Regions from separate parts of the Bradyrhizobium sp. MOS001 genome, predicted to be linked through region 4. Evidence: predicted binding sites of a transcription regulator. Region 4 holds the regulator's gene; each other region holds the start of a gene.
What was found. The regulator LexA, encoded in region 4, represses DNA repair genes until DNA is damaged. The targets are predictions, from matches to a motif close to TGTTCNNNNTGTGTTCNG.

Region 1 (7,402 bases), on a different contig from region 4:
GGTCGAGTTCGCCCGCACCATCCATGGCGCCGGCACCGACCTGCTCAACCTCATCAGCGACATCCTGGATCTCTCCAAGATCGAATCCGGCACGGTGACGGTCGACGCCGAGGAGATTCTGACTGCAAACCTGCTCGAGACCGTCGGGCGGCCGTTCCGGCACGAGGCGGAAAACCGCAACCTGTCGTTCAAGATCGACGTCGACCCGAACCTGGCCCGCAGCATCGTCACCGACTCCAAGCGCCTGCAGCAGGTTCTCAAGAACCTGCTTTCCAACGCCTTCAAGTTCACCGCCGAAGGCGAGGTGCGCCTGAAGGTCGTCGCCGCGGTCGGCGGCTGGGGCACGGATCATCCGGTGCTGAACTCAGCGCCGGCGGTGATCGCGTTCGAAGTGACGGACACCGGCATCGGCATTCCCCTCGAGAAGCAGAAGCTGATCTTCGAGGCGTTCCAGCAGGCGGACGCCGGCACCAGCCGCAAATACGGCGGCACCGGTCTCGGACTTGCGATCAGCCGCGAGCTCGCGAGCCTGCTCGGCGGCGAGATCCATCTGCGCAGCGCGCCCGGCAAGGGCTCGTCCTTCACGCTCTATCTGCCGCTGAAATATTCCGGCCCGACGCTCGCGCCGCGTGCACCCGCGCCGCAGCAGTACAGTCAGCCACCGGCGTTGCAAGCGGCTGCGCCCGAACAGCAGCGCGTCATCGAGCAGATTGCCGACGACCGCCTCAACCTCGCGCCCGGCGATACCATCCTGCTCATCGTCGAGGACGATCCGCATTATGCCCGCGTGCTGGTCGATCTCGCCCGTGACAAGGGCTTCAAGGTTCTGGTCGCCGCGCGCGGCGCGGAGGCGCTGGAGCTCGCCAAGCAGTATCAGCCGCGGGCCGTTTCGCTCGACGTGTTCCTGCCTGATATGCTGGGCTGGACGGTGCTGAGCCAGCTCAAGCACAATCCGCTGACCCGCCACATCCCCGTGCAGATCATCACGCTCGACGAGGACCGCCAGCATGCGCTGGCCCGCGGTGCCTTCTCCTTCGTCAACAAGCCGACCACGACCGAGGGCGTCTCAGCCGCGCTGACGCAGATCAAGGAATATGCGCGGCCGCGGCGCAAGCGGCTCCTGATCGTCGAGGACAACGAGGCCGAGCAGCTCTCGATCCGCGAGTTGCTGCATCACGACGACATCGAGATCGTGACGACGGATACCGGCGCCGGCGCGCTCTCGACACTGCGCGAGGCACCCTGCGATTGCGTGGTGCTCGACCTGCGGCTGCCCGACATGAGCGGCTTCGAGGTGCTGGACCAGATCCGCAACGACGAGGCGCTGTCGAACGTTCCGGTGGTGGTCTTCACCGGCCGCGAGCTCTCGGCGGAGGAAGATGCGGAACTCCACACCATGGCGCGCAGCATCGTGGTCAAGGGCGTGGAATCGCCGGAGCGCCTGCTCGACGAGACCGCCTTGTTCCTGCATCGCGTCATCACGGAACTGCCGGTCGAGAAGCAGCGCATGCTGGAGAAGCTGAACAGTTCCGACGAAGACCTGATCGGCAAGACCGCCCTGCTCGTCGACGACGACGCCCGCAACATCTTCGCGCTGTCGAGCGTCTTGGAACGTCGGGGCATGAAGGTGCTGACGGCCACGACCGGCCGCGAGGCGGTAACGCTGGTCGAATCCAATCCGGAGATCGCCATCGTGCTGATGGACATCATGATGCCGCAGATGGATGGCTATCAGACCATCGGCGTCATTCGCGAAAATCCGGCCTTCGCCCGCCTTCCGATCATCGCGCTGACAGCCAAGGCGATGAAGGGCGACCGTGAGAAATGCCTGGAAGCCGGTGCGTCCGACTACCTCGCCAAACCCGTCAACACCGATCAATTGCTGCTTGCAATCCGCATGTGGCTGCACCGCTGAGTTTGGATCCGCGAATGGACCACGAAAAGGTCAACATCCTCCTCGTCGACGACCAGCCGGCCAAGCTGCTCGCCTACGAGGTGATCCTGAAGGAACTCGGCGAGAACCTCGTGATCGCATCATCGGGCCGCGAGGCGCTGGAGGTGCTGCTCAAGACCGAGATCGCGGTGATCCTGGTCGACGTCTGCATGCCCGAGCTCGACGGATTCGAGCTGGCCGCGATGATCCGCGAGCATCCGCGCTTCCAGAAGACCGCGATGATCTTCATCTCGGCCATTCAGGTCAGCGATATCGACCGCTTACGCGGCTACGAGATGGGTGCCGTCGACTACGTCCCGGTGCCGGTCGTGCCGGAGGTGCTGCGCGCCAAGATCAAGGTGTTCGCCGAACTCTACCGCAAGACACGCGAGCTCGAACGGCTGAACCAGGAGCTCGAAGACCGCGTTCGCGCACGCACGGCCGAGCTGGAGAATTCCACCGCAAAGCTGCGCGAGAGCGAAGAGCGGCGCAGCATGGCGATCGCCGCCGGCAAGATGGGATCGTGGGACTGGGACTGGGTCAACGGCGACTGGATGTGGGACGAAGGCCAGTACCGCATCTTCGGCGTGACGCCGGAGACCTTCAACGTCACCTCAGCCAACATCCAGGCGCTGCTGCACCCTGATGACGTCGACCAGTTCGGCCAGGCGATTGCCGCGTTCAACACCGGCGCGCACGCCTATGAAGGCGAGTTTCGCGTCAGCCGGCCCGATGGCGAGGTGCGCTGGTGCGTCGGCACGGCAGCCGCGACGGTGGACCAGGGCGGCCGCGTGGTGCGCGTGAGCGGCGTCACCGTGGACATCACCGAACGCAAACGCGCGGAAGAGAGACAAAACCTGCTGGCGCGCGAGGTGGATCATCGAGCCAAGAACGCGCTGGCGCTGGCGCAATCGATCGTGCGCCTCACCCGCGCCGACGAGGTCAAGGCTTACGTCAACGCCGTCGAGGGGCGCATCAACGCGCTGGCGCGCGTGCACACGATCCTGTCGCTGTCGAGCTGGCAGGGCGCCGAACTCTCAAGGCTGATCGACGAGGAGCTCGCGCCCTACTCGCTCGGCGGCCAGATCAAGCTGGCCGGTCCGGAAGTTCAGCTGGCGCCGGCGACAGCGCAGACGCTGGCGCTGGCGCTGCATGAGCTTTTCACCAACTCGGCGAAATATGGCGCGCTCTCGACGCGGTCTGGGCGGCTTGCGATCGGCTGGCAGGTCGAGGACGACCACCTCACACTGACCTGGGACGAAACCGGCGGTCCGCTGGTGAGGACGCCGAAATCCCGTGGCTTCGGCACGCGGAGCCTGCTTGCCAGTGTGGAATCGCAACTCGGCGGACAGGCGGAATTCAACTGGCGTGCCGAAGGCCTGTTGTGCCGCCTTGAGGTGCCGCTGACGCGGAAGACCGTAGCGCCGCCGGCCGCGAGCAAGTTCGGCGTGGCTCCGTCCGAACCCCTTCAGCGGGCCTCAGGCTAGCGCGTTTGCGAGCGAAGTGGGCTCCGGTTCGCGCGTAAAGATAGGAATCTGGAGCTTCGGCCCTGATTCACTCAGAACCGATCATGATCTAGCGCGTCGCGGCGACCCTCATGCTCTGCATCGCCTGCGGTTCGTCAGCGACACGTCCTTCCAGCCAGGCTTCCGTTTGCGAAAGCTCGCGCAGCGCCCGCGCGTAACGGCGGGCTGCGCTCCGCTCGGCGCCGCGCGGCAGCCTGCGCGCCTTGCGCAGCATGTCCGCAGCCGCGTTGCGATAGGCCAGCGAGCGATAGAGAAAGACGACCTTACCCATATCGAATGTTCCCGTGTTGATGGCATTCATCCTCGCAAGACCGCCATGAACGTCGGATGAAGCGGGGAATGACAAAATCGTCATGACAATGGAACCCGCAATCGTCGCATGCGTTTTATGCCACACCGCGAGGCGGTTCCATGCGCGGGAAAAAGTCGCCGAGCCTCATCTCTCCGACCGGCGTCATCAAGCTGATGACGCATGCGATGATGGGCGCAGCCCTCGGCCTTGTCTTCGGTCTCGCCCTCGTCCTGTTCAATCCGGCCGTCGCAAATTTGTTGAACCACGGCGGACATTCGGCCGGCATGGTCTTCATCATCACACTGGTGACGACGTTCGCGATCGGCGCAACGCTCACGGGCCTCGTGTTCATCCTCGCCGAGGACAAGGAATTTTGAAGCGCGCGTGACGCGCACCGGGCGATTTCGTTCGGAACTCCTGCAGCAAATGGCGGTTGGCTGCCTGCGTCAATTCAACTCAGGGAGTTCCCGCGCATGAAAACCACCAAGCTCGCTCTTACCGTGATGTTGGCAACCGGCCTCGCCGCCGCTCCGTTCGCCGTGCAGGCCAAGTCGCATAAGGCCAAGCATGGATCCGCTATGTCCTCGTCGCAGACCACGGGTGCCAACACCAAGTCCTCCAAGGGCGCTGATCCCTCCGGTCAAGGTGGTTCTGGCCCCGGCTCCGACCAAGGCGGCACCATGACGAACAACAAGGGCGGCATGAGCAACACCAAGTGAGCTCCGGCCGACAATCAAAGGCCTCGCGGCGACGCGGGGCCTTTCGCTTTGGAGCTGGAGTTTGGAGCTAGATTGGGAATCCTTCCAGCGTCGCATCGCTAAAGCGGCCGTCCCGTGGCATTCGCCTTCACGAGATGCTCCAGCCGTGCACGTTTGCGTGCGATCAGGAGCTGCGCTGCGGCATCGTCGAGACCCTCGCGCTGCAATTGCCGGATGGCGGAGCCGAGTTCGAGAATTTCGGCGCGCAGTTTTAGAATCCGGTACGTGTCCGGGTCTTCTTCCACCGCACGCTCCCAAAATTCTCAGCGGCGCGCGATCACGCGCAGCGGACTACCGGATGTCGTTGCAGGACGAAGGCGGACCCGCTCGCGGACGTCAGGCAAGACATCGCCGCCACCGGCCGCCTTCCATTCGCCGATCAGCAGGTTGATTTTCCGGCGCAGATCCATCTGCGCCAGGGCCTTTTCTGTGCAGTCGCGGTCGCGATCGACGAGGTCGCGCACAGACACCTCGATGTCGGCCATCTCGAGCCTCAAGGCGCTGATTTTGCGTCGAATTTCATTAATTCTGTTGTCCATGGCTTGTTAGAACAAAATAAGAACATATAGTCAAGTGACGATTTGAGAACGGAGAGGCCAGATGCAGGTTCAGGGTAAATACGACGCCAGGGTTTTCCTCACGGAGCAGATGACGAGAGCGCAGGGGCTGAGGCTGAAGCGTCTGAGCGAGGAAGCCTATCAGCCCACTCAATACGATCGGGCTCTGTCCTCCACTGAGGCTGCGCGCCGCATTCGAGCGCTGGAAGACGAGATCGAGTTGGCGAACTCCTTCTGAGGAACGCGGCCAGCGCATTTGGAACGTAGGGTCAGTGATGCGGTTCTTTCCCGGGCCAAGGGAGAGAGTTGATGGCACGCAAGGCAAAGAAACGCCGCTACTCACGCAGCGCCAGCAGTGATGTCGAGCGCGAGATGCGCGGTTATAAGAAGGGCACCGCGAAAAGCGGCCCCGGCGGTCGTGGCGGACGCGTGAAGAGTCGCAAGCAGGCGATCGCAATCGGCCTGTCGGAAGCGCGCGCGAAGGGCAAGAAAGTCCCGAAGAAGGCGTCGAAGCGGAAAACGTCCAAGAAGAAGACAGCCAAGAAGACGGCCAGGAAGACGACCAAGACAACGAAGAAGACCTCGAAGCGCAAATCCAGCAAGCGGTAACGCCCACCCGCGTCAGATCATGCTGCCCGGCATGAAGCAGCGGATCGAAATCCCGAACGCAGTCTTCACCGGCCATACCATGGTGTGGCCAGCCCGGTTTGGCTCGGTGATGACGGCCTCATCAGGCACATCCACCCACTGCCCGTCGAGCCGCACGCGATAGTGCCCATCGTGCGATTCCCAATCGGGGTCGGATACAGCAAAGCCATCTGCATCCGAGCAGCAGGGCCCAAGATGGCTGCGCAAGCTGTCGAACCAGGGTTTCAGGGGCGAGTTGGCGTAGCGGCCATCGTCGCGCCCCAGGGCGCTTCCGGTCGTCAGGACAAGCGGCGCCACAAGCAGCGCACACCTCAGCGAGAGCTTCAATCGATCCATGTCGGCACCGATCAAATGCGAACCACCGGTTCCACAAGAAGGCCGGGCGTTCGAAGTTCCACTCCTGCAATTCGCCTGGGCGTCTTCATTGACGCCAAAGCCCAACACGTGATTCCGAACTGTGACGAGCGAACGCGGCTTTTTCGGACGAACCCGTCATCAACGCTGCCGTTAACGAGAATGTTATCGGCACCTGTGGGAATCTTCCAGACGCGCACGAAAAAGGCGGCCCGCAGGCCGCCTTTTGAGTTTGCCGCGGGAAGCGCGAGGCTTAGGCCAGCGGCACCGCGACGAACCGCGTCGCTTCCTGGCTCTTCACCTGCAACAGCACGCTGTTCTTGCCGGACGATTTGGCCTGCGCCAGCTCGGAGCGGACGTCACCGACATTGGCAACGGCCTTGCCACCGACATTGAGAATGACGTCGCCGGTCTGGATGCCGCGCTGCGCGGCGGGTCCCTGCGGATCGACCTCGGTCACGACCACGCCCTTTTGGCCCGCGCCCTGGACGTCGCCTGCCGGCGCCAGGCTGAGACCGAGGCGCGGCGTGCCGGTGTTCGGCTGCGCCTTGCCCTCGCCGGCCTTGGCCTGCCGCTCGTTCGGCAACTCGCCGAGGGCGAGTGTCACCGTCTTGCTCGCGCCTTTGTGGAAGACGTCGAGCTTCACGGACGTGCCCGGCGCCAGGGTGGCAATGGTGCGGGCGAGATCGCGGGAGTCCTTGATCGCGGTACCGTTGACGGCGGTGATGACGTCGCCCGCCTCGATGCCGGCCTTCGCCGCGGGGCTGCCGTCCTGCGGATTGTCCACGATCGCGCCGCGCGCCTCCTTGAGGCCGAGGCTGTCGGCGATCTCGGCGCTCACCGGTTGCACCTGCACACCGAGCCAGCCGCGGGTGACCGAGCCCTTGTCCTTCAGCTGCGCGACGACGAGCTTCGCGGTCGAAGCCGGAATGTCGAAGCCGATACCGACCGAACCGCCGGAGGGTGAGAAGATCGCGGTGTTCACGCCGATCACGTTGCCGTTCATGTCGAAGGCCGGACCGCCGGAATTACCCTTGTTGATCGGCGCGTCGATCTGGATGAAGTCGTCATAGGGACCGTTGCCGATGTCGCGACCATTGGCCGAGACGATGCCGGCGGTCACGGTGCCACCGAGGCCGAAGGGGTTGCCGACCGCGACCACCCAGTCGCCGATGCGCGGCTTCTGGTCGGAGAATTTGACGAACGGAAAGTCCCTCTTGCCATCGACCTTGATCAGCGCGAGATCGGTCTTCGGATCGGTGCCTACCACCTTCGCGGTGTAGCTCGTGCCGTCATCCATGGTCACCTGTACCGACTCGGCGTGATCGACGACG
Region 2 (7,402 bases), on a different contig from region 4:
CTTCAGAAGCAAGAACGCCGTCCGCTTAAATGAAGCGCGGACGGCGGCTTTCCAGCCCCGGGAGGGAAATTGTAAAATCCCGATATCGTTTTGTCTGCACGTCCCGTGCCAAGGTTCATCGGGCCAGCCGCAGGAATTGGGAAAACCTTCATCCTCAAGCGTTGATGCCGCCAACGCGAATGACCACGCCGGGACAGAAACCGGATCTGTGCCGGCAACGCGATACCTCAGGCGCGTCTGCTTCTAGGCTGGCTTGGGCGGTTGAAGCCCCGGCGATCTCAGCCACTCGCTCATGTGCGAGCCGGTCTCAGCCTGTCTGGCTTTGCGGAGGAGGTCCTCTCGTTGAGGACCGTGAGGGAGGGCTTTAGCTTGTTCGCGGAGGCGTTTCGCTTCTCCGGCAAGTCGTTCTTCCAGTGACACGGTCTGCGTGAAACGACGGCGCTGCTTCATGACACAACCTCGTCTTTACGGGTCCTAACCGCAGGGTTTGAGTTCCAGCGAACTTAATATGCAGACGGGCCACCTTCAGTTCCAAAGTGAACCTTTCAAATCAAGCCACGGTGAATTTCAAACCAGGCCACCGCGCTCGGAAACAAGCCAGCACCAAATCCGGGTGCTGTCCTAATTAGGACAGCGGGGCTGTCAGATTGCGACATCAATAAAAACGCCGCCCGCTTAAATGTCGCGCGGGCGGCGGCTTTCCAGCCCCGGAGAGGTGGATGCAAAACCCCGGTGATGATGAGTGTGCACAACCTGTGCCAAGGTTTTATGTCACGTTGCGGGACGCCGCAGCGGGGATCGGGCCACCACCTACCGCGAACTTCTGAGAATCAGTATTGTCTCGAAGAAAGAACGTCGTGGGGGCAGTACTTGTTACGGGATTGCCGAAGGACTATTCGCCTGTCTAGCCAGATTACCGGCCTTTGACGCGAGCTTTCGGCTGATTGCGAAGACGACGTCTTCAAGTGAAAGAGGCCGCCACTGAGGCGGCGTTATCATTGCTTGCTGAAAATCCTGGAATTGAAAATGGCCGTGACTTCGAGAACACGGCCAGTTCTGTTACGAACTTCCACCGCGAAATGCTGGCCCGTCGAACCTTCCATGACCGCATCGCGGGCGGCATCGACAAGTGCGCCGAGCGCCATATCGTGTGCCGCCTCGGCGTCCAGCAGTTCGACGCCATCTTTGTCCTGCGAGAAGATGCCATCCGACCTGAGGTCGAAAAAATACTGAGCCATTGATGCTCAGCTTACTTCGGTGCCTGCAAACCCGAGGAATTGACCCACTCTTCGAGGTGACATGCAGTGTCAGCCTGACGGGCTTTCCTCAGCATATCATCCTTCAGAACGCCTGGCGAAAGCTCTGCCGCCCGGGTGCGGATATCGTCAGCGAAGACCCGCAGCCTGTCCTGAAGAGATACGGATTGTCTGATGCGTTGCCGTCTTTGCAAGGCGCTGCTCCCTGTTCGAGGGGGCGGGAGCGCTGTGATGGAGCGTTCTCGTCACCGATGGTAGCCACGATCCGGGCGGTGATGGTGAAAGTGTGCGCTCGGATCAGGGGATTAGCGAGTCCTCAATTTGTCCCGCCATTCGGAACTTTTACGAATTAGGACACTGACGAATTCAACTTGGGACACAACGGCTCAAATGCGGACAGCACGCTCCGCCGCAACTAAGCGCCATGTTATTGAGCTGGGCGTGTCGCCAAAGCAGAAAGAACGGGCGCGGCATGGATCCGGCGGCCAGCATCTTCAAGATGATCTATCGGGATCAACCAGTCGGTACGGAGGGGCTTCCTTGGCGGAAGGAAGACTTCACGAAACGAAAGAGGCCGCCAACCGAGGCGGCCTCACGAGACCCGGCCCATCGCCAACGCGCGCATTGTACGATGGACCGTTCCGGGTGGATGGCGCGAGAGTGTCGCGCCACAGACCGGAATCTCAATCCCTTGGTTCGAGAGTCGTTCCCGTCAGGCCGCCTACTGAGGCGGCCTTGCTTCATCCGCCTACAAAGCGGGTTTGCGTGACCGGAAATACGAAGCCGATTCCGGTCACGGCGAGGAAGGTGCAAAAATACCGGATGCGATACATGCCGAACCAACCCGGGCGTGCCGCCATGGTTCAGGAGGTCGGCGAGCTCTCCGCCCATCTGGTGGTCTAGGCCGAGGTTGGACGGAGAGCCGCGCGCCGGACCCCCGTCGCATGACAATGCTAGGAACGTGCCATGACAGTCGTGTGAAACTGTCGGCGCCGCTCAGTGGAGATCAGGCCACAAATGAAATGAAAACGCCGCCCGCTTGAAATGAAGCGCAGGCGGCGGCGTTCCAGCCCCGAGAGGGATTAGCAAAATCCCGGATATTGATCAGTCCGAATGGATGACGAGAAGGTTCAACGGCACAACGCGACCAAGCTCAAATGGATGCGTGGCGGCGCTGCGTCGAACTGGGCATTGAAATCCCCCAGGCCAATAGATACGGGCAGGAGACGAGATCGTTTCACACGCGCAGAGGCGGATTAGGGCACTTCTTTTCCGTGGTTCTATGAATGGCGAGCTTGCGCGTTTTTCCCGGAGGGATTGTCGGCTGACAGCGTGGCTGACTTGGAAGGCTACATCGAAATCCTTTTGCGAAAGCTTCGCCGGGAAGCTGGCAAAGAAGCCGCCAACTGAGGCGGCCTTAACCGGTCTTCCGTTCGAGCATCGCCATTTCAACTTGGTCGGCCAGGACTGTGAGATGACTTGCGAGGCGGTCGAATAGTTCGCGCTTAGCGGCGTCATCTCAAGTTGAACCAGATGATCTTGCATGGCCCGCTGGCCCGCTGTTTCGAGAACCAGCGGAGTCAACGCGACGGGCTTACTTCGGCGGCTGCAAGCCGGATGATTTCAACCATTCCTCAATGCGGGCGGCGACATCGGATTCGTGGGCCTTCTTCAAAAGAGCCTCTTGCTCTGGGGCCGCCTGCAATTGTTCTGCCTTTTCTCGCGCTAGTCTGGCTTCCTTGATGAGCCGCTCTCCAAGCACTCTATCCGGTTTGAATCGGAAGCGCTTCATGACTTCCTCCTGTCACAAAGTTCGCTCTGCTTAAAACTTTCAAGGGGCACAGAAGTTCTACGGAACTCTACACCTCATGTTCGCTTAGCGGAACACATTCGTTTGCGGTCCGTTCTTCAAATCCAAATCGGGCCACCGCGAAAATCAAACTAGGCCACCGCGCTCGGAAACCAGGCCAGCATCCGGGTACTGCCGAAATAGGCCACTCGGGATTGCAAAGTAGGCCACTGGTAGGAACTAAGGGATTGCCCGCCCTGTTGCATGTTGTTCCTCCCTCTAAAGGAACAGCCTTATGGCCGACGACAACAATAAAAATCCAAATGAGAAGCAGCCCGGCGAGAATCCGGACGGCAAGTACCATTTCAATCCTGGGAACATGGCCGGGAAGAAGCCCGGGGATCCGGAGCAGACTGCCGAAAACCGTGGCGAGCAGCCGCACGAGGACAAAGAAAAACCCGCCGGTTAGATGCCGGCCACTCGCAGATGCGAAGTAGGGCCACTATAGGACCGCACCGGACGGCGGCTTTATGGCCGGCCACTCACCGAAGAAAAATGGGAATGGATTGTTTATCCCAGGATCGGGCAAGGAGATCGCTTCGCAGGAATGGCTCCCACTAGAGCGGCCTCAAAGGGAGCGCGGGCCTACATCGATGAGAAGCTGGATGGAAAAGAGGCCGCCAACTGAGGCGGCCTCAAATCATCAGGATCAGCCAGACGATTAGGCCAGCGTTCACGGTGCCTACGGTGACAATACCTGTCTGAATAAGTCGCTCGGTCATGGTGTCACCCCCCGATTGAGAGGGAACCCTGCGCTCAATCGGAACGAGCGTCTATGCAGATTGTGCCAGAACCGGGAAATTTCGGTAATATATGACGGCGTGTTCCGCCCGTGAATACACCTTATGGTTGGCCCAGAACAAAACAGGCCACGTGTCATTTCAAACCAGGCCAATGTCGCCGGAAACAGGCCAGTACCAAAATCCGCGAAAGAACATATTGCGAACTTGGAACAAATAGGGTACATTACTTTTATCGCCGGCCCGCCCCGCCAATCGTTTGTCCCTCTAGCGAATCCTCGCCATAAGGAGCACGACCCAATGTCCAACACTGCCCTGCGTATCGTCGAAGGATCTTCCATGGACAAGAGTAAAGCTCTGGCCGCCGCGCTCTCCCAGATCGAGCGCCAGTTCGGCAAGGGCTCGGTGATGAAGCTCGGCAAGAACGACCGGTCGATGGATGTCGAGGCGGTGTCCTCGGGTTCCCTCGGGCTCGACATTGCGCTCGGGATCGGTGGTCTGCCGAAGGGGCGCGTCGTGGAAATCTACGGGCCGGAATCCTCGGGCAAGACCACGCTGGCGCTGCACACGGTGGCGGAAGCGCAGAAGAAGGGCGGAATCTGCGCCTTCATCGACGCCGAGCACGCGCTCGACCCGGTCTATGCGCGCAAGCTGGGCGTCAACATCGACGAGCTCCTGATTTCGCAGCCGGACACGGGCGAGCAGGCGCTGGAAATCTGCGACACGCTGGTGCGCTCGGGTGCGGTAGACGTGCTGGTGGTCGATTCGGTCGCGGCTCTGGTGCCGAAGGCCGAGCTCGAGGGCGAGATGGGCGACGCGCTGCCGGGTCTCCAGGCCCGTCTGATGAGCCAGGCGCTGCGCAAGCTGACGGCCTCCATCAACAAATCCAACACCATGGTGATCTTCATCAACCAGATCCGCATGAAGATCGGTGTGATGTACGGCTCGCCGGAAACCACGACCGGCGGCAACGCGCTGAAATTCTATGCCTCCGTCCGTCTCGACATCCGCCGCATCGGCGCGATCAAGGAGCGGGACGAAGTGGTTGGCAACACGACGCGCGTCAAGGTGGTGAAGAACAAGCTGGCGCCGCCCTTCAAGCAGGTCGAATTCGACATCATGTACGGCGAGGGCGTCTCCAAGATGGGCGAGATCCTCGATCTCGGCGTCAAGGCCGGCATCGTCGAAAAGTCCGGCGCCTGGTTCTCCTATGACAGCCAGCGCCTCGGCCAGGGCCGCGAGAACTCGAAAGCGTTTTTGAAAGCCAACCCCGACATCACCGCCAAGATCGAGACCTCGATCCGCCAGAACTCCGGCCTGATCGCCGAGCAGATTCTCGCCGGTGCACCGGAGCGTGACGCCGACGGCGAGGAGCCGGCGGACGAGTAAGGCCTAACGCGAAGAACTTTCGCGAGGAGCGGGCGCTGAGGACGTTGAGTTGCCGACGTCGTCAGTGCCCGTTTCGTTTTGTGGGGCGTTCGCGATGAAACGCGTGATCCTGACCAGTTCGTCCGGCGTCGGTCTTGCCCATGCGGATCGCGCCGACATGGTCGTGCCGTTCATCTTTCGCTTCGTTTCGGGGCCACTGCCTACCTCGCATCACCTCGAGCAATACCTGACGGGAGGCTATGTCAGAGGCGATCCGGAGGTGCGTTGGTCCGATCTTGTTGGCCGGTTGCCTCAGACCGGTCTCGCGCACAAAGAGACAGGCCTGATTTGGTTTTGCGAGACCTATGGCGTCGATCTCATCGAGCTGTGGTTCGACCCTGAGCCCAATAGTCAGTTGCAACTGATCTGGATCCTCGATTATTTGCGGTCCCATCCATCGATCACCGATCGTCTGAGATTGCGACGTGTCAATTTCGATCTGCGCGGAGCGGACGGCACAGAGCTTCGCGATCGTATGGTGCGGGAATTGGAGGTCGCGGACTGCGACTTCGAGATCGCCAACATGGCCTGGGAAGCCTACCGGGCGCCAACGCCGGAGCTCTGTTTCGGATTGCTCGGCAGGGATTTCCCCAGGCTGCCCTTCCTGAAGCCTGCGATGGAACAATTGCTGGCAGAACTGCCATCACCAATCACCGGACTAGGTACGACGGAAGCGCGGCTTCTCGACCTGATTGCGCGGGGGCACAACCGTACCAAGGAGCTGTTTCAACCAGACGGTCCGCTGCAAACGCGCGTGTTCGATCAATGGGAATTGGGCCCGCTGCTCGAAGGGCTTGGGTCCGGCCCAATGCCGGTGATCACGGGTCTCGATCCGAAACTCGCGACGCTGGCCCCGCACGATGCGCGAGGCCGCAACGCCGCCTTTCGCCGAAGCCGGCTATCGCTCACCGAATTTGGGGAAGCGGTCTGATTTCGCCGTCAAAACCCGATTCGGCGCTGGTGGGGTGGTACGCTTCTGACCAACGAACGGCTTTGGCGGTGGAACCGACAGAACCATTCGCTCGTTGCACCCTAGATATGCGTTCGGGGCCGTAGGGTGGGCAAAGGCGAGCAAGCGCCGTGCCCACCCTATTCCAACGCGCACAAAGGTGGTGGGCACGCTTCCGCCTTCGCTCTTCGAGCTACGGCGGACAAGTCGCTTTGCCCACCCTACGAAGCTACGATCCCTTACTCCGCCGCTTCCGCGTAGTCGCTGACCGGCGGGCACGAGCACACCAGGTTGCGGTCGCCGTAGACGTTGTCGACGCGGCCGACCGGGCACCAGTATTTGTCGGTGCGCGAGACGCCGTCGGGGAAGCAGCCTTCGGCGCGGGTGTAGGCGCGATTCCAATCGTCGTCCGCGATGTCGTGCACGGTGTGCGGGGCGTGACGCAAAGGCGAGGCCTCGATCTTGAAGCGGCCGGCCTCGACCTCGGCGATTTCTTTCCGGATCGCGATCATGGCGTCGCAGAAGCGATCCAGCTCAGCCTTGGATTCCGACTCGGTCGGCTCGATCATCAGCGTGCCCGGCACCGGAAAACTCATGGTCGGGGCATGGAAGCCGTAGTCGATCAGGCGTTTTGCGATGTCGTCGACGGTGACGCCGCTCGTCGTCTTCAGCGGACGGGGATCGACGATGCACTCATGTGCGACGCGGCCCTTCGCGTTCTTGTAGAGCACCGGGAAGTGCGCATCGAGGCGCGCGGCAATGTAGTTGGCGTTGAGGATCGCGATCTCGGTGGCGCGCTTCAAGCCGTCGCCGCCCATCATCAGAATGTAGATGTAGGAGATGGTGAGGATCGACGCCGAGCCGAACGGCGCGGCCGAGACCGGGCCGACCGGTGCTTCGGCTTGCGTCGCCGGATGACCGGGCAGGAACGGCGCGAGATGCGCCTTCACGCCGATCGGGCCCATGCCGGGGCCGCCGCCGCCATGCGGGATGCAGAAGGTCTTGTGCAGGTTGAGATGGCTGACGTCGGCGCCGTAATCGCCGGGCCGGGACAGGCCGACCTGCGCGTTGAGGTTGGCGCCGTCCAGATACACCTGGCCGCCATGGTCGTGGACGATGTCGCAGATCTCGCGGATGTGCTCCTCGAACACGCCATGCGTCGAGGGATAGGTGATCATCA
Region 3 (7,402 bases), 150 kb from region 4:
TTGGGTCATTGGGTCGGCCGTTTTTGGTCGACAAAGAGAAACGAAACTGGGGAATTGAAATGAAGAAGGTTTTGCTGGCCTCGGCCAGTCTGTTCGCACTCAGCGCGTTGGCTCCCGCCTCGGCGGCCGATTTGGCGGCCCGCCCCTACACCAAGGCGCCCATTGCTGTGGCCTCGATCTACAACTGGAGCGGGTTCTACCTCGGCATCAACGGCGGCGGCGCTTCGAGCCGCAACTGCTGGGATGTCAACAATATCTTCGGCGTTGCGGGTCCGGACACGGCTGAAGGCTGTCACAATGCGACAGGCGGCGTCGTCGGTGGCCAGGTCGGTTATCGCTGGCAGTCGGCCAGCTGGGTGTTCGGCCTTGAAGCCCAGGGCGACTGGGCCAATCTGAAGGGCTCGAATACGAGCGTGGCGCTTGCTCCGCTGGTCAACGAGACCAAGATCGACGCGATCGGCCTGTTCACCGGCCAGGTCGGCTATGCCTGGAACAATGTGCTCTGGTACGTGAAGGGTGGCGCGGCGGTCACGCATGCCAAGTACAACGGCACGGTCGTCGGCGTGGTCCTCGACAGCGCAAGCGAGACGCGCTGGGGCGGCGCGGTCGGCACCGGCCTCGAATTCGGCTTCGCGCCGAACTGGTCCGTTGCCATCGAATACGACCATCTGTTCATGGGCAAGCGCAACAACTCGTTCACGTTTCTCGGCATCAACGACCGCATCGACCGTATCAAGCAGGACGTCGACATGGGCACGGTCCGCGTGAACTACACCTTCGGCGGCCCGGTCGTGGCGAAGTACTAACCGTCGCCTCCGACGCCATCGCGTTACGAAAGGCCGGCCTTGCGCCGGCCTTTTTGTTTTCGCGCGTACGGCATGAGCGTTTGCGGACAAGTTCCATTTTCGGCGCGCTGTGACCCTCCGGTGACAGACTGTCACACCTCAAAGGTTGTATCGAAGATCGCAACAACTTCGGCCGTGGGGGGTCCGTCTTGAACAAGTTTATGCTTGCCGCCGCCGGCATAGTCGCGATGACCACGTCCGTTTCGGCGGCCGATCTGGCGGCGAGGCCCTACACCAAAGCTCCTGCCCCGATGATCGCCGCGGTCTACGATTGGAGCGGCTTCTACATCGGCGCCAACGGTGGTGGCGGCTGGAGCCATAATTGCTGGGACATCGTTACCAACATCCTCGGTGCGCCGGTCACTCCCCCCGCATCGGAGGGCTGCCACACCGCGACCGGCGGCGTGGCCGGCGGCCAGGCCGGCTTTCGCTGGCAAAGCGCGTCGTGGGTGTTCGGCGTGGAAGGCCAGGGCGACTGGGCTCACCTTAGCGGCTCCAATGGACCGAGCCTGGCTGCCGGCGGCGTCGGCTCAGACCGCTCGAAGATCAACGCCTTCGGTCTCGTGACCGGCCAGGTCGGCTACGCCTGGAGCAATGTGCTGTTCTACGCGAAGGGTGGTGCGATGGTTGTGAGCGACAAATACGAAGGCTTAACCACTGCCACCGGCTTCGTGTTCGACAGGGCGAATGAAACGCGCTGGGGCGGAGCGGTTGGTGCTGGCCTCGATTTCGGCGTAACGCCCAACATCGTGGTCGGCGTCGATTATGTGCACGGCTTCATGGGATCGCGCGACAACCGCTTTACGTTCAACAACGGCACGTTCTCGCGCGCCGATCGGATCCGCCAGGACGTTGACATTGCAACGGCCCGCGTCAGTTACAGGTTCGGCGGCCCCCTCATCGCCAAATACTGATCTTCGCCTCCGACGCCATCGCGTTACGAAAGGCCGGCCTTGTGCCGGCCTTTTTGTTTTCGCGCGAGGGTGCACCCAACCGTCTTGGAGTCGTGAGGCGCGCGCAAGGCGTCCGCGAATGGCTTTGACGAGTTGGGGACGTGACATGAAGACGTGGATGCTGGCTGCGGTCAGCCTGTTCGCAGTCGGCGCGGTCGCGCCGGCTACCGCCGCCGATCTACCGATCTACAAGGCACCGGCGGCCGCCGTTCCCCTCTACGACTGGAGCGGCATCTATGTCGGCATCAACGGCGGCGGCGGGCTGGCCCATGCATGCTGGGGCGTGACCCGCGCGCTCGGCGTCGCTGTCGATCCGGCCGTTGGCGAAGGCTGTCACAATGCGGGCGGTGGCACGATCGGCGGACAACTCGGCTATCGCTGGCAGAAGTCGCGCTGGGTGTTCGGCATCGAGGGCCAGGGCAACTGGGCCGACTTCAAGGGCAGCAATGTCAGCGTGGCGCTGCCGCTGTTCACCAACCAGACCAAGATCGACAGCTTCGGCCTGTTCACTGGCCAGATGGGCTACGCCGTCAACAACCTGCTCTTCTATGGCAAGGCTGGCGCCGCGGTGGCGCACGACAAGTACGACACCTTCGTCCCCGGCGTCCCGGCGGCGGTGTTCAACAGCGTCAACCAGACCCGCTGGGGCTACACCATCGGCATCGGCGTGGAATGGGGCTTTGCCGAGAACTGGTCGGTCGGCGGCGAGTACAACCATGTCTTCCTCGGCCATCACAGCGCCGACTTCGCAACGCTCGTCGGCGGCTTCGCCCCGCGCACCGACCGGATCGGCCAGGATATCGACATGGGCCTGATCCGCATCAATTACCGCTGGGGCGGCCCGGTCGTCGCCAAATACTGAGACAAAGCTCCCTCAGGAACCTCCAAGTCCTGATCATGTGCGGATTGCCCCAAATCCGCATTCAAACGCGAACGAAGGGCTGGCCTCGCGCCGGCCCTTCGCATGTTCCGGGGGGCCTGCTCCTGCCAGATGCCGCCAGCGCGCCAACAATCCGTTGACGATTCGCACACGCCACTGGAAATCTGCTCCCGTTCTTCCTACGTTCGCTGCCATACCCATCGGCGCCGATCCCGGTTCCGGGCGACGCGCGCCTTTTTTGTTGGCGCGATCGCGCACCTTTGGGATTCCTTGAGGGCAACTCGGATGGATGAAGTGATCAAGGCGAAGCGCCAACAGCAGAACGCGGGATCCAGCCTGCGCGCAATTACGATCCGTGGCGCGCGCGAGCACAACCTCAAGAATGTCGACGTCGAGATCCCCCGCGACAAGCTGGTGGTGTTCACCGGGCTGTCAGGCTCCGGCAAATCCTCGCTCGCCTTCGACACCATCTATGCGGAGGGCCAGCGCCGCTACGTCGAATCGCTGTCGGCCTATGCGCGCCAGTTCCTGGAGATGATGCAGAAGCCTGATGTCGACCAGATCGACGGCCTGTCGCCGGCGATCTCGATCGAGCAGAAGACGACCTCGAAGAACCCGCGCTCGACCGTCGGCACCGTCACCGAGATCTACGACTACATGCGCCTGCTCTGGGCGCGCGTCGGCGTGCCCTATTCGCCCGCCACGGGTCTGCCGATCGAGAGCCAGACCGTCTCGCAGATGGTCGACCGCGTGCTGGCGCTGCCCGAAGGCACCCGCCTCTATCTGCTCGCCCCGGTCGTGCGCGGCCGCAAGGGCGAGTACCGCAAGGAACTCGCCGAATGGCTCAAGAAGGGTTTTCAGCGCGTCAAGATCGACGGCACCTTCCATGAGCTCGCGGAGGCGCCGACGCTCGACAAGAAATTTCCGCACGACATCGACGTCGTGGTCGACCGCATCGTGGTGCGCGCCGACATCGGCCAGCGCCTCGCCGAAAGCTTTGAGACCGCGCTGAAGCTCGCGGAGGGCCTCGCCGTCGTCGAGTTCGCCGATGCGCCTGCAGCGGCTGCGCCCGTCGAGGAGAAGAAGAAGACCGCAAAAATCCACGACAAGAGCGGGCCTGAGCGCATCCTGTTCTCGGAAAAATTCGCTTGCCCCGTCACCGGCTTCACGATTCCGGAGATCGAGCCGCGCCTATTCTCGTTCAACAATCCCTACGGCGCCTGCCCGGCCTGCGGCGGCCTCGGCGTCGAGCAGCATGTCGACGAGGACCTCGTCATCCCCGACAAGGAGCTCGCCATCGGCAAGGGCGCGATCGCGCCCTGGGCCAAGTCGTCATCGCCTTACTATATTCAGACGCTGACGGCGCTCGGCAAGCACTACAAGTTCACCCTGACCACCAAATGGAAGGATCTGCCGAAGAAGACGCAGAACGCGATCCTCCTTGGCTCGGGCGAGGACGAGATCAAGTTCTCCTACGAGGACGGCGTCCGCTCCTACGACACCAAGAAGCCGTTCGAGGGCGTCATCACCAACATCAACCGCCGCTATCGCGAGACCGAGAGCGAGTGGGCGCGCGAGGAGCTCGCAAAATATTTCCACGACGTCCCCTGCGAAGGCTGCAAGGGTTTCCGGCTGAAGCCCGAGGCGCTCTGCGTCAAGATCGGCGGCAAGCATATCGGCGAGATCTCGGAGCTGTCGGTCAGGAAGGCCGGCGAATGGTTCGAGACCGTGCCCGAGGCGCTGAACACGCAGCAGAACGAGATCGCCGGCCGCATCCTCAAGGAGATTCGCGAGCGCCTCACCTTCCTGCTCGACGTCGGCCTCAACTACCTCACTCTGTCCCGCTCCTCCGGCACGCTGTCCGGCGGCGAGAGCCAGCGCATCCGCCTCGCCTCGCAGATCGGCTCGGGACTGACTGGCGTGCTCTACGTGCTGGACGAGCCCTCGATCGGCCTGCACCAGCGCGACAACGCCCGCCTGCTCGATACGCTGAAGCGCCTGCGCGACCTCGGCAACACCGTGATCGTGGTCGAGCATGACGAGGACGCGATCCTGCTTGCCGACTACGTCCTCGACATCGGGCCCGGCGCCGGCATGCATGGCGGCAACATCGTCGCCGAAGGCACGCCCGCCGAGATCATGCGCAACCCGAAATCGCTCACCGGCAAATATCTCACCGGCGAGCTCGAGGTCGAGGTGCCGGAGCGGCGCCCGCCGAACCATCGCCGCACCATCAAGGTGGTCAACGCGCGCGGCAACAACCTTAAGAACGTCACGGCCGAGATTCCGCTGGGCCTGTTCACGGCCGTCACCGGCGTCTCCGGCGGCGGCAAGTCGACGCTGCTGATCGACACGCTCTACAAGGCCATCGCCCGCAAGCTGAACAACGCTAGCGAAGGCGCCGCACCCCACGATCGCATCGAGGGCCTCGAGCACATCGACAAGATCATCGACATCGACCAGTCGCCGATCGGCCGCACCCCGCGCTCGAACCCCGCGACCTATACCGGCGCCTTCACGCCGATCCGCGAATGGTTCGCCGGCCTGCCCGAAGCGAAGGCGCGCGGCTACGAGCCCGGCCGCTTCTCCTTCAACGTCAAGGGCGGCCGCTGCGAGGCCTGCCAGGGCGACGGCGTCATCAAGATCGAGATGCACTTCCTGCCCGACGTCTACGTCACCTGCGACGTCTGCAAGGGCAAGCGTTACAACCGCGAGACGCTGGAGGTCCTGTTCAAGGGCAAGAGCATCGCCGACGTGCTCGACATGACCGTCGAGGAAGCCGCCGACTTCTTCAAGGCGGTGCCGCGCGTGCGCGAGACCTTCCAGACCCTGCACCGCGTCGGGCTCGATTACATCCATGTCGGCCAGCAGGCGACGACCCTGTCGGGCGGCGAAGCCCAGCGCGTCAAGCTCGCGAAGGAGCTGTCGAAGCGCGCCACCGGCCGCACGCTCTACATCCTGGACGAGCCGACCACCGGCCTGCACTTCCACGACGTCAAGAAGCTGCTTGAGGTGCTGCACGAGCTCGTCGCACAGGGCAACACGGTCGTCGTCATCGAGCACAATCTCGAAGTCATCAAGACGGCCGACTGGGTCATCGACCTCGGCCCCGAAGGCGGCGACGGCGGCGGCGAGATCGTCGCCTGGGGCCCGCCGGAGGACATCGCGAAAGCGCCGCGGAGCTACACGGGGAAGTTTCTGGAGCCGGTGCTGAAGAAGGCACGGAAGCCGAAGCGGAGGAGCACGAGCGAGGCGGCGGAGTAGAGTTCATTCCGCCTCGTCCGCGGGATCATCGGGGAAAGGCTGCAAGTGTCCGCGATGCCCAGCCGCACCTACATGCTCTTCCGCAAGGCAATCCTCGCCGAGCAGCAGGTAACCTGCATCTACGAGGGGCGTTATCGCGAGCTCTGCCCCCACATCATCGGCACCAACAAGATGGGTGAGGAAGCCGTCCTCGCCTGGCAATTTGGCGGCGAGAGCAGCGGACCGCTGCCGCAATGGCGATGCCTGAAGCTCGCCAATATCACCAACGCCCGCACGCGCGATGGCCCCTGGCACGAGGGCGGCTCTCACCGGACTACTCAGACCTGCGTCAGCAACATCGATCTCGACATCAATGTTCACGTGCGCAGGTTGCGGTGACGCACATGCGTCCCACGGCTGACGGGCTTGCCGGCCATGATCGCAGGGTTGATTTCAATGCGCTCGTGTCGCATGGGTGTCCTCGAATTCTTCTAAATAATAGCCGCCACGTCTCGTTTGTCAGCGAACTCCAAAACCTCCTCCATGCACTACTCCCTCGCCATCTTCGATCTCGACGGCACACTGGCCGACAGCTTTCCGTGGTTCCTGCGCACCATCAACGATGTCGCCGATCGCTTCAATTTTCGCCGCGTCGCGGATGACGAAATCGAAGCGCTGCGACATGCCTCGTCGCGCGAGATCCTCGCCCGGCTCGAGGTGCCGCTGTGGAAGCTGCCGGCGATCGCGCGGCATGCGCGGCGGCTGAAGGCGGAGGCGGCGGCGGAGATTCCCCTATTCGCCGGCGTCGAGACGATGCTGCAGACGCTGGCCGGGAACGGCGTGCAGCTCGCGCTGGTGACGTCGGATAGCGAAGCCAATGCGCGCGAGAAGCTCGGCGAGTCCGCCGCCCTGTTCGCGCATTTCGACTGCGCGGCGTCGCTGTTCGGCAAGCCCGCGAAATTCCGCCGCGTGATCCGGCGCGCGGGCGTGGAGCCAGGCCGCGTGATCGCGATCGGCGACGAGGTCCGCGACATCGAGGCGGCGCGCGCGGTAGGGATTGCCTGCGGCGCGGTGAGTTGGGGCTACGCCGCGCCGGCGGCGCTGCGGGCGCTTGCGCCCGATCACATGTTCGCGCAGATGGATGAGATCGCAGACGTGGTCTGCCGGATTTCGCTCAAGGCCTGATCCGCAATCGGCCCCCCCCGGCCCAAGGAGACGGTGATGACACTCTCGGACGCAGCCCGCCTCAAACTCCTGGAGCCGCCGGTCGGCAAGGTGCGCGTGGTGCTCGACACCGACACCTACAACGAGATCGACGATCAGTTCGCGCTGGTGCAGATGCTGCTGTCGAAGGACCGGTTCGACGTCGAGGCGATCTACGCCGCGCCGTTCTTCAACACACGCGCCGACAGTCCCGGCCACGGCATGGAGCTGAGCTACCAGGAAATCCTTCGCCTGCTGGAGCGCCTCAACGTCGCGCC
Region 4 (7,402 bases):
CGTAGCCGACCAGCTTCTCCGGCGGGACCTCCTTGGAGATCGACGCGATCGCCTTCTTCAGGCCGTCGGTGGTCTGCTCGTTGAACGAGGTGACGCGGATATAGCCGATGTCGCCGTTCTCGACGTGGAAGCGCACCGGACGCACATGGATGATCTCGCGCTTGATCGCGACGTCGAGCGGAGCGTCGGCGCCCTTGCGCACGATGGTGAGCTTGGTCTGGGTATCGACCGGCCCCTTCATCTTGTTGACGGCCTGCTCGAGCGTCATGCCCTGCACGGCATCGCCGTCGATCTTGCTGATGAGGTCGCCGGACATGATCCCGGCCTTGGACGCCGGCGTGTCGTCGATCGGCGAGACGACCTTGACCAGGCCGTCCTCCATCGTGACCTCGATGCCGAGCCCGCCGAACTCGCCGGAGGTGGTCTCCTGCATCTCGGTCCAGGCCTTGTCGTTCATGTAGCGTGAATGCGGATCGAGCGAGGTCACCATGCCGGTGATCGCGCCTTCGATCAGCTTGGAATTGTCGGGCTTCTCGACATAGCTCGCCTTCACCCGCTCGAACACTTCGCCGAACAGATTGAGACGGGAATAGGCATCATCCGCGCTCGCTGCCGCCCGTGCCGCCCATACTCCACCGTGCGGGCTGGCGACCAGAAGGGTTAGACACGCTCCCGTGAGTGCGCCCAGGGGGAACAGCAGGTTTTTCCGCATGGATAGGCTGGCCTTCTTGCTGGAGCTTTGCTTTGGGCTTGTGAGGCGCCATGCAAATGGCGATCCAGCCCGCTGTTCACAATACCATTCTGGTTTCTTCAAGGCCGGGACGCCACGCCGGCGGGTACATCGTAAAAATCCCTTCGCCCGGGCCTAAACTTTTGGCAACGTTCCGAGACCGTTTCGCGCAAGGCGGGAATCGGCCGGCCGGCCCACGCCTCTCAGCTATGCGATTTTAGGATGGTTTTGGAGGGCCGGACACGATAGGCGATGACAACAAGGCTTCAAATTCTCGGGAGGACAACAATGAACGACGCGCCCCGCATCCGGCCGGAAAGGAACGTCGAACTCGGCGCCAGCGCCGAGCCATTCCAGAACCTGCACGAATTCATCCGCAAGGCGCGCGCCAACCTCAACCAGAACGCCTGGGACTATATCGTCGGCGCCGCCGAGACCGAGACCACGATGCGCCGCAACCGCATGGCGCTGGACGAGATCGCCTTCCGGCCGCGCGTGCTGCGCGACGTCCGCGAGGTCGACGGCTCGGTCGAGCTGTTCGGGCGCAGGATGCGGCTGCCGGTGGTGCTGGCCCCTGTCGGCGCACTGGAGATCTTCGATCCGGATGGCGCGGCGAGCGTCGCCCGCGCCTGCGGCACCTTCGGCGCGGCGCACATGCTGAGCTCGGTGTCCGAGCCCGGCCTGGAGAAGACCGCCGAGGCCGCCCCTGACGCGCTGCGGCTCTATCAACTCTATGTGCGCGGCGACGACGATTTCGTCGCCGATGTCGTCAGCCGGAGCGAGAAGAACGCCTACGCCGCCTTCTGCCTGACCGTTGACACCGCCCATTACAGCCGTCGCGAACGTGACATTGCCAAGCGCTATGTTCGCGAGAGCCGCCTGCGCGCCACCGGCGGCGATTACCAGAAGGGCCTGGAGTGGCGGACCGTGAAGATGATCAAGGACAAGTTCAAGATCCCGCTCATCCTGAAGGGCATCGCCACCGCCGAGGACGCCCGGATCGCGGTCGACCACGGCGTCGAGTGGATCTACGTCTCCAACCATGGCGGCCGCCAGCTCGATCACGGCCGCGGCGCCATGCATGTGCTGCCCGAGATCGTCGACGCCGTGAAGGGACGCGCCAAGATCATGGTCGACGGTGGCTTCTGCCGCGGCACCGACATCGTCAAGGCGATCGCGGCGGGCGCGGACATGGTCGGCATCGGCCGGCTGCAATGCTGGGCATTGGCGGCGGCCGGCGAGGCCGGCGTGAGGCGAATGCTGGAGCTGCTCGAGGACGAGGTGCTGCGCTGCCTCGGCCTCTTGGGCGCCACCTCATTCGCCGAGGTCGACAAGTCCTGCCTGCACCAGGCGACTGCAACGAATGCGCCGAGCGTGTTCAGCGCGTTCCCGCTGTTCGACCATGACCCCTATCGATATTGAGTGAAAGGATGCAATGAGCTCGCTCTCTCCCGGCAGCGCGGACGCGCTGCTGTTCGATCTCGGGCGCGTCGTGCTCGACATCGATTTCTCCAAGGCGATCGCCTGCTGGGCGGGACATGCCGGCTGCAAGCCGGACGCCATCGTCGCGCGCTACGTGCGGGACAGCGAAGCCTACCGGCTGCACGAGGTCGGCAAGATCAGCGACGAGGCCTATTTTGACTCGCTGCGCGCCTCGCTCGGGATCGGCATTTCGGACGCGCAGTTCCTGGAGGGCTGGAACGCGATCTTCGCCGGCGAGATGCCCGACATCGCCGAGCTGCTGCCGCGTGCGGCGAAGCAGTTGCCGCTCTACGCCTTCTCCAACACCAACCGGCCGCATGTGGACCACTTCTCGAAGGAATATGCCGGCCTGCTCGGCCATTTCCGCGAGCTGTATCTGTCGTCCAGCATCGGCCTGCGCAAACCGGATGTGGAGGCCTTCGACCATGTCGTGGCCGCGATCGGCGTGCCGGCGAACCGTATCGTGTTCTTCGACGATCTTGCCGAGAACATCGAAGGAGCGCGGTCGCGCGGCCTGACCGCGGTCCACGTGACCTCGCCCCGCGACGTCGGGAATGCCCTCAAGGCGCTCGGAATCTGACCTCTGGCCGGCAAGCCGACGGGCCGCGAGTGGAACTATTTTGCCTGGGGGCGAGGAACCAAAACCCTTTGTGCATTTTTATACGGAGTTCCCGGAACGATTGCCCCTCTCGGGACTCATGAGTCCGTTGGGAATTCTACATCGGGCTTATCGTCGTGTTGGGCAAAACCTACCTTACCAAGCAAGCCTCTCTGCTGATGAAATTCGCCAGAACCACCTCGGATTCTGACCTCTCCGCAAAACTGATCAGCAAGGCCGCCGACCTGAAATCCCAGGCCGACCCGCTGCCTGACAAGGATCAGGGCCCCGCAGCGCCGGACGTCAGTCCGTACAAGCCGCCGGGGAGTTGACCGATGCTGGCCGTGGCTCTCGTCCTTCTCGTCCTCGCCATGGCCATCCTCGTACCGGTCTGTCTCGCCTTCTGGATCATGCCGCGGCGGACTTGATGCTCACCCTTCATCGCAGAGCGGATGACGCAGGATAAATCATCCTGCGCGGCCACTGTTTTGCCTCTGCGCCTGCACTCGGCTAGAACTCTCGCCGCCGATTTGCCCGAACGGGCCCAGCAGGAGTTTTCACCCGTGGCCCTGATGCCGGTTTCCGACGCGCTCGCTGCGGTGCTGGCGGGCGCAGAGCCGCTGCCTGAAGAGATGATCGCGCTCGACGCAGCCTTCCACCGCGTGCTCGCGCGCGACGTCGCCGCGCGGCGCACGCAGCCGCCGCAGGCGATGTCGGCAATGGACGGCTATGCGGTGCGCGCGGTCGATGCGGCGAAGATCGACTCCCAGCTCACCCTGATTGGCGAGGTCGCGGCGGGCCGCCCGTTTGCGGGATCGGTCGGCGCCGGCGAGGCCGTGCGTATCTTCACCGGCGGTGTCGTTCCCGATGGCGCTGATGCGGTCGTGATCCAGGAGGACACGATCGCGGACGGCAAGCGCATAACGATCAAGGAAGCCGCCGTAACGGGGCGGCACATCCGCCCCGCCGGCGTCGACTTCTCGGAAGGCGACGTGCTGCTGCGCAAGGGAGCCCGGCTCACCGAGCGCGACCTCGCGCTCGCCGCCGGCATGAATTACCCGCAATTGCCAGTCCGGCGACGCCCGAAGGTCGCGATCCTCGCGACCGGCGACGAGCTGGTGATGCCGGGTACGACGCCGGGCCACGGCCAGATCGTCTATTCCAACGGCTACGCCCTGCACGCGCTCGCCCGCAGCGAGGGCGCCGATACCATCGACCTCGGCGTTGCCGCCGATACGCTGGAGGCCACCACGGCCGGCATCGGCCGCGCGCGGGAGAGCGGCGCCGACATCCTGATCACGACCGGCGGCGCGTCGGTCGGGGACCACGATCTGGTCCAGCAGGCGCTGAGGGACGAAGGTATCTCGATGGCGTTCTGGAAGATAGCGATGCGGCCGGGCAAGCCGATGATGAACGGGCGGCTCGGCGCGATGCGCGTGATCGGCCTGCCCGGCAATCCCGTGTCATCCTACGTTTGCGGCTTCCTGTTCATGGTGCCGTTGATTCGCGCGCTTTCGGGCCGTTCGATGATTCATCACCGCCGCGAACGCGCGGTGCTCGGCCGCGATGTCGGCGCCAACGACCAGCGCGAGGATTACCTGCGCGCACGCCTCGAGCTCCGCGATGACGGCACGCTCGTCGCCCTTCCGGTCAATCACCAGGATTCCTCGCTGCTTGCGAATCTCGCTGCGGCACAGGCACTTCTCGTGCGCGCGCCATTCGCGTCGAAGGCCGAAGCCGGCACGCCTTGCGAGGTCTTGCGGCTGCCCGTCTGAGCGCTTCGTTCGCGTGCGTTCCGCGAACTTTGTCGCGTTCACGGTAAATTAAGCAGTTGCGGAACATGTATCGAACATATAGTGTCTGTTCATGATTTGTTTCGAGAATGTAGCGGCTTACTGCTGAATTCAGCGTCTCGGAATCGAACGACATCAACCGGGGGATTTTGGTCGAGATGTTAACGCGCAAACAATACGAGCTCCTGCGGTTCATCAGCGAACGGCTGAAGGAAAGCGGCGTGCCGCCCTCCTTCGATGAGATGAAGGACGCGCTCGACCTGCGCTCGAAATCGGGCATCCATCGCCTGATCACTGCGCTCGAGGAGCGCGGCTTCATCCGGCGCCTGCCCAACCGGGCCCGCGCCATCGAGGTGATCAAGCTGCCCGAGCTTCAGGCCGCTGCCGGCAGCCGCCGCGGCTTCACGCCGAGCGTCATCGAAGGCAATCTCGGCAAGGTCCGCACGACTTCGAGCCCGCCGGCGGACGAGGGCGAGCGCCCCGTCGCGGTCCCCGTGATGGGCCGCATCGCGGCCGGTACGCCGATCGAGGCCTTGCAGACCCGCAGCCACACCATCAGCGTACCGCCTGACATGCTCGGCTCGGGCGAACATTACGCGCTCGAAGTGCGCGGCGATTCCATGGTCGAGGCCGGCATTCTCGACGGCGACATGGCGCTGATCCAGCGCAACGAGAGCGCCGATACCGGCGATATCGTGGTGGCGCTGATCGACGACGAGGAGGCGACGCTCAAGCGCTTCCGCCGCCGCGGCGCCTCGATCGCGCTCGAGCCCGCCAATGCGGCCTATGAGGTCCGCATTCTGCCGCCCAACCGGGTGAAGATCCAGGGCAAGCTGATCGGGCTGTACCGGAAGTATTGATACCGGACGTGCCGGTATCGGTTATTTGGCGCCCCGCGCGCTTTCGATCGGCGGCGCCGATCCGAGATTGGAGCGGACGATTGTCCGCTTCCGCTGGATAGTCTTTCTGGTTTCGCGCAGATTATCCGGCCCCTCCTCCAGCGGTAAATCCTCGGCACGCCGCACGAAGCAGCCCTGCTTCGCGGCCTTCAGGTTCGAGGAGAAGTCATGCGCCGGATCGTTCTGAGCACAATTGCTGTGGCGCTGATCGCAGCATCAGCGTCGCAAGCCTTGGACGTACAAGCCTTGGACGTACAAGCCTTGGCCGTGCAAGCCTTGGCCGTGCAAGCCTTGGCCGCGCAATCGCGGCCCCATGTCCGCAAGGACACCGCCGTAAGCGAGCAAGTCCGCAAGGCCCTCGACGCCGTCGACCAACCGTCGCGGCCGGGCTGGCACTATTCCGGCTGGTCGGCGCCTGCGGGGCGCTGACACGCGCCTGCAGAATGCAAAGGGGCGGGCTTTGTTCCTGGCGGATTCGGGAAAGTTAATGTGATTGCGGCCTGCGGCGGCGAGCCGTAGATTTGCCTACAACCCGGCAGAACGTTTGGTATTTCCACTCTGATAGAGGCCTGCGCCTCGATTAAGAGACGTGGGTCGCCATCCCTGCATGAGGAGCACCCGATGTGTGACTACAGCCTGCATGCCGTCGCGTCGCGTCCCGCCGAAGTCGGCGAGACGATCGTCACGACAACTTTCCGCGGCACCTCGACGCGCGGCTTTGCCTCCGCGGCCGATCCGACCGTCGCGGTCTGCCTGCTCCCGGGAACGGAGCTCGCCTTCGCCGACAACGTCCGCTACGACAATCGCTGGATCTGGACGCGCACCGTCAATTCGCGCGTCGGCAAGTTCGGCAAGATCGATCCGCACATTCCCGATCGCCATCATGATGCGATCGAATTCCCCGACGGCAAATCCGTGCTGGTGACGCAGCTGGTCGAAGGCCAGCGTGCGACCGTGCTGCAGCTACCGGTGACCCAGCCGCTCGGCGATCGCGAGCACAAGCCGCAGACCATCACCGACAGCCGGCCAACCATCACCCGCCTGCCGATCGGCTGACATCGCCATTCCCGACCGGCAGGTCGGGCCAGGATTGAAAATCGCCATCGCCGGCCGAGGCCGGCGAGATGGTGTTGCTCGTGCCCCGCGAAACGCCATCGGGCGGACCACGCCGTTGCGCCTCCCACCGCACGAAGTTTGCGCTGTCCTGCCTGAATTTTGAACGTCCGTTCCGCAGCCAAATGGCCGATGCTTGGTGCGGTTTGGGACGGCGGGCACGTTCGATGAAGACCTTCATTCGCGTCGTTGAACTCTGGGTGCCTGACCGCACGCGCATGCGGCTGGAATTCGGCGGCGGCCTCTACGGCGAAGGGTTGTCCGCGTTTAGGGACGTGAGCGAAGATTTGCACTTCGCATATGACGAGGGGCTTCCCGGCAAGGCCTGGGCCAGCGGCCACCCTGTGATCCTCACCAGATTCACCGATTCCTATTTCAAGCGGACCGATCAGGCCATCGCCGCCGGGCTGACCTGCGGCGTGGCGGTGCCCGTGTTTTCAGGCGAATTCCTGCAAGCCGTCATGGTGCTGTTCTGCGGCGATGACGAGGCCCATGTCGGCGCGATCGAGCTCTGGCACAACGATGCCGAAACCTCCCACGAGATGGGGCTCGTCGACGGCTATTACGGCACCGCCGACATGTTCGAATTCAACTCCCGCCACACCAGATTTCCGCGCGGCTTCGGCCTTCCAGGCCGCATCTGGAAAGCCAGCCTGCCGCTGATCATCAAGGACCTGCACGATGCCAGGAGTTTTCTGCGCTGGGAGGACGCCGCCAAGGTCGGAATCAATCTCGGCGTCGGCGTTCCCTACCGGACCGGCACCGATCAGACCTGGGTGCTGACATT

Region 1: CT676_RS38825 (DUF3072 domain-containing protein) is a predicted target of LexA. The motif match lies at 5,056-5,073, and genes of this name have one in related genera.
Region 2: recA (recombinase RecA) is a predicted target of LexA. The motif match lies at 4,036-4,053, and genes of this name have one in related genera.
Region 3: uvrA (excinuclease ABC subunit UvrA) is a predicted target of LexA. The motif match lies at 2,850-2,867, and genes of this name have one in related genera.

Annotation. Positions count from the first base shown of each region.
Region 1 is NZ_SPVJ01000060.1:17,912-25,313, reverse strand. Features, by position in the region: gene CT676_RS38860 (HAMP domain-containing protein) at 1-1,915, shown strand, start outside; gene CT676_RS38855 (HWE histidine kinase domain-containing protein) at 1,930-3,420, shown strand; gene CT676_RS38850 (hypothetical protein) at 3,509-3,730, opposite strand; gene CT676_RS38845 (hypothetical protein) at 3,871-4,128, shown strand; gene CT676_RS38840 (hypothetical protein) at 4,225-4,470, shown strand; gene CT676_RS38835 (hypothetical protein) at 4,569-4,754, opposite strand; gene CT676_RS38830 (hypothetical protein) at 4,773-4,994, opposite strand; gene CT676_RS38825 (DUF3072 domain-containing protein) at 5,110-5,304, shown strand; gene CT676_RS38820 (DUF6496 domain-containing protein) at 5,376-5,675, shown strand; gene CT676_RS38815 (hypothetical protein) at 5,688-6,050, opposite strand; gene CT676_RS38810 (Do family serine endopeptidase) at 6,322-7,402, opposite strand, start outside.
Region 2 is NZ_SPVJ01000019.1:773-8,174, forward strand. Features, by position in the region: gene CT676_RS45315 (hypothetical protein) at 244-450, opposite strand; gene CT676_RS22705 (hypothetical protein) at 996-1,238, opposite strand; gene CT676_RS22715 (hypothetical protein) at 2,851-3,048, opposite strand; gene CT676_RS44165 (hypothetical protein) at 3,341-3,514, shown strand; gene recA (recombinase RecA) at 4,146-5,234, shown strand; gene CT676_RS22725 (hypothetical protein) at 5,329-6,204, shown strand; gene gcvP (aminomethyl-transferring glycine dehydrogenase) at 6,462-7,402, opposite strand, start outside.
Region 3 is NZ_SPVJ01000001.1:474,711-482,112, forward strand. Features, by position in the region: gene CT676_RS02295 (outer membrane beta-barrel protein) at 60-806, shown strand; gene CT676_RS02300 (outer membrane beta-barrel protein) at 995-1,759, shown strand; gene CT676_RS02305 (outer membrane beta-barrel protein) at 1,905-2,660, shown strand; gene uvrA (excinuclease ABC subunit UvrA) at 2,964-5,942, shown strand; gene CT676_RS02315 (hypothetical protein) at 5,988-6,320, shown strand; gene CT676_RS02320 (HAD-IA family hydrolase) at 6,465-7,106, shown strand; gene CT676_RS02325 (nucleoside hydrolase) at 7,143-7,402, shown strand, end outside.
Region 4 is NZ_SPVJ01000001.1:624,061-631,462, forward strand. Features, by position in the region: gene CT676_RS02990 (S41 family peptidase) at 1-712, opposite strand, end outside; gene CT676_RS02995 (alpha-hydroxy acid oxidase) at 1,019-2,152, shown strand; gene CT676_RS03000 (HAD family phosphatase) at 2,166-2,792, shown strand; gene CT676_RS03005 (hypothetical protein) at 2,990-3,142, shown strand; gene glp (gephyrin-like molybdotransferase Glp) at 3,374-4,585, shown strand; gene lexA (transcriptional repressor LexA) at 4,762-5,463, shown strand; gene CT676_RS03020 (hypothetical protein) at 5,671-5,931, shown strand; gene CT676_RS43850 (hypothetical protein) at 6,124-6,558, shown strand; gene CT676_RS03030 (GAF domain-containing protein) at 6,783-7,402, shown strand, end outside.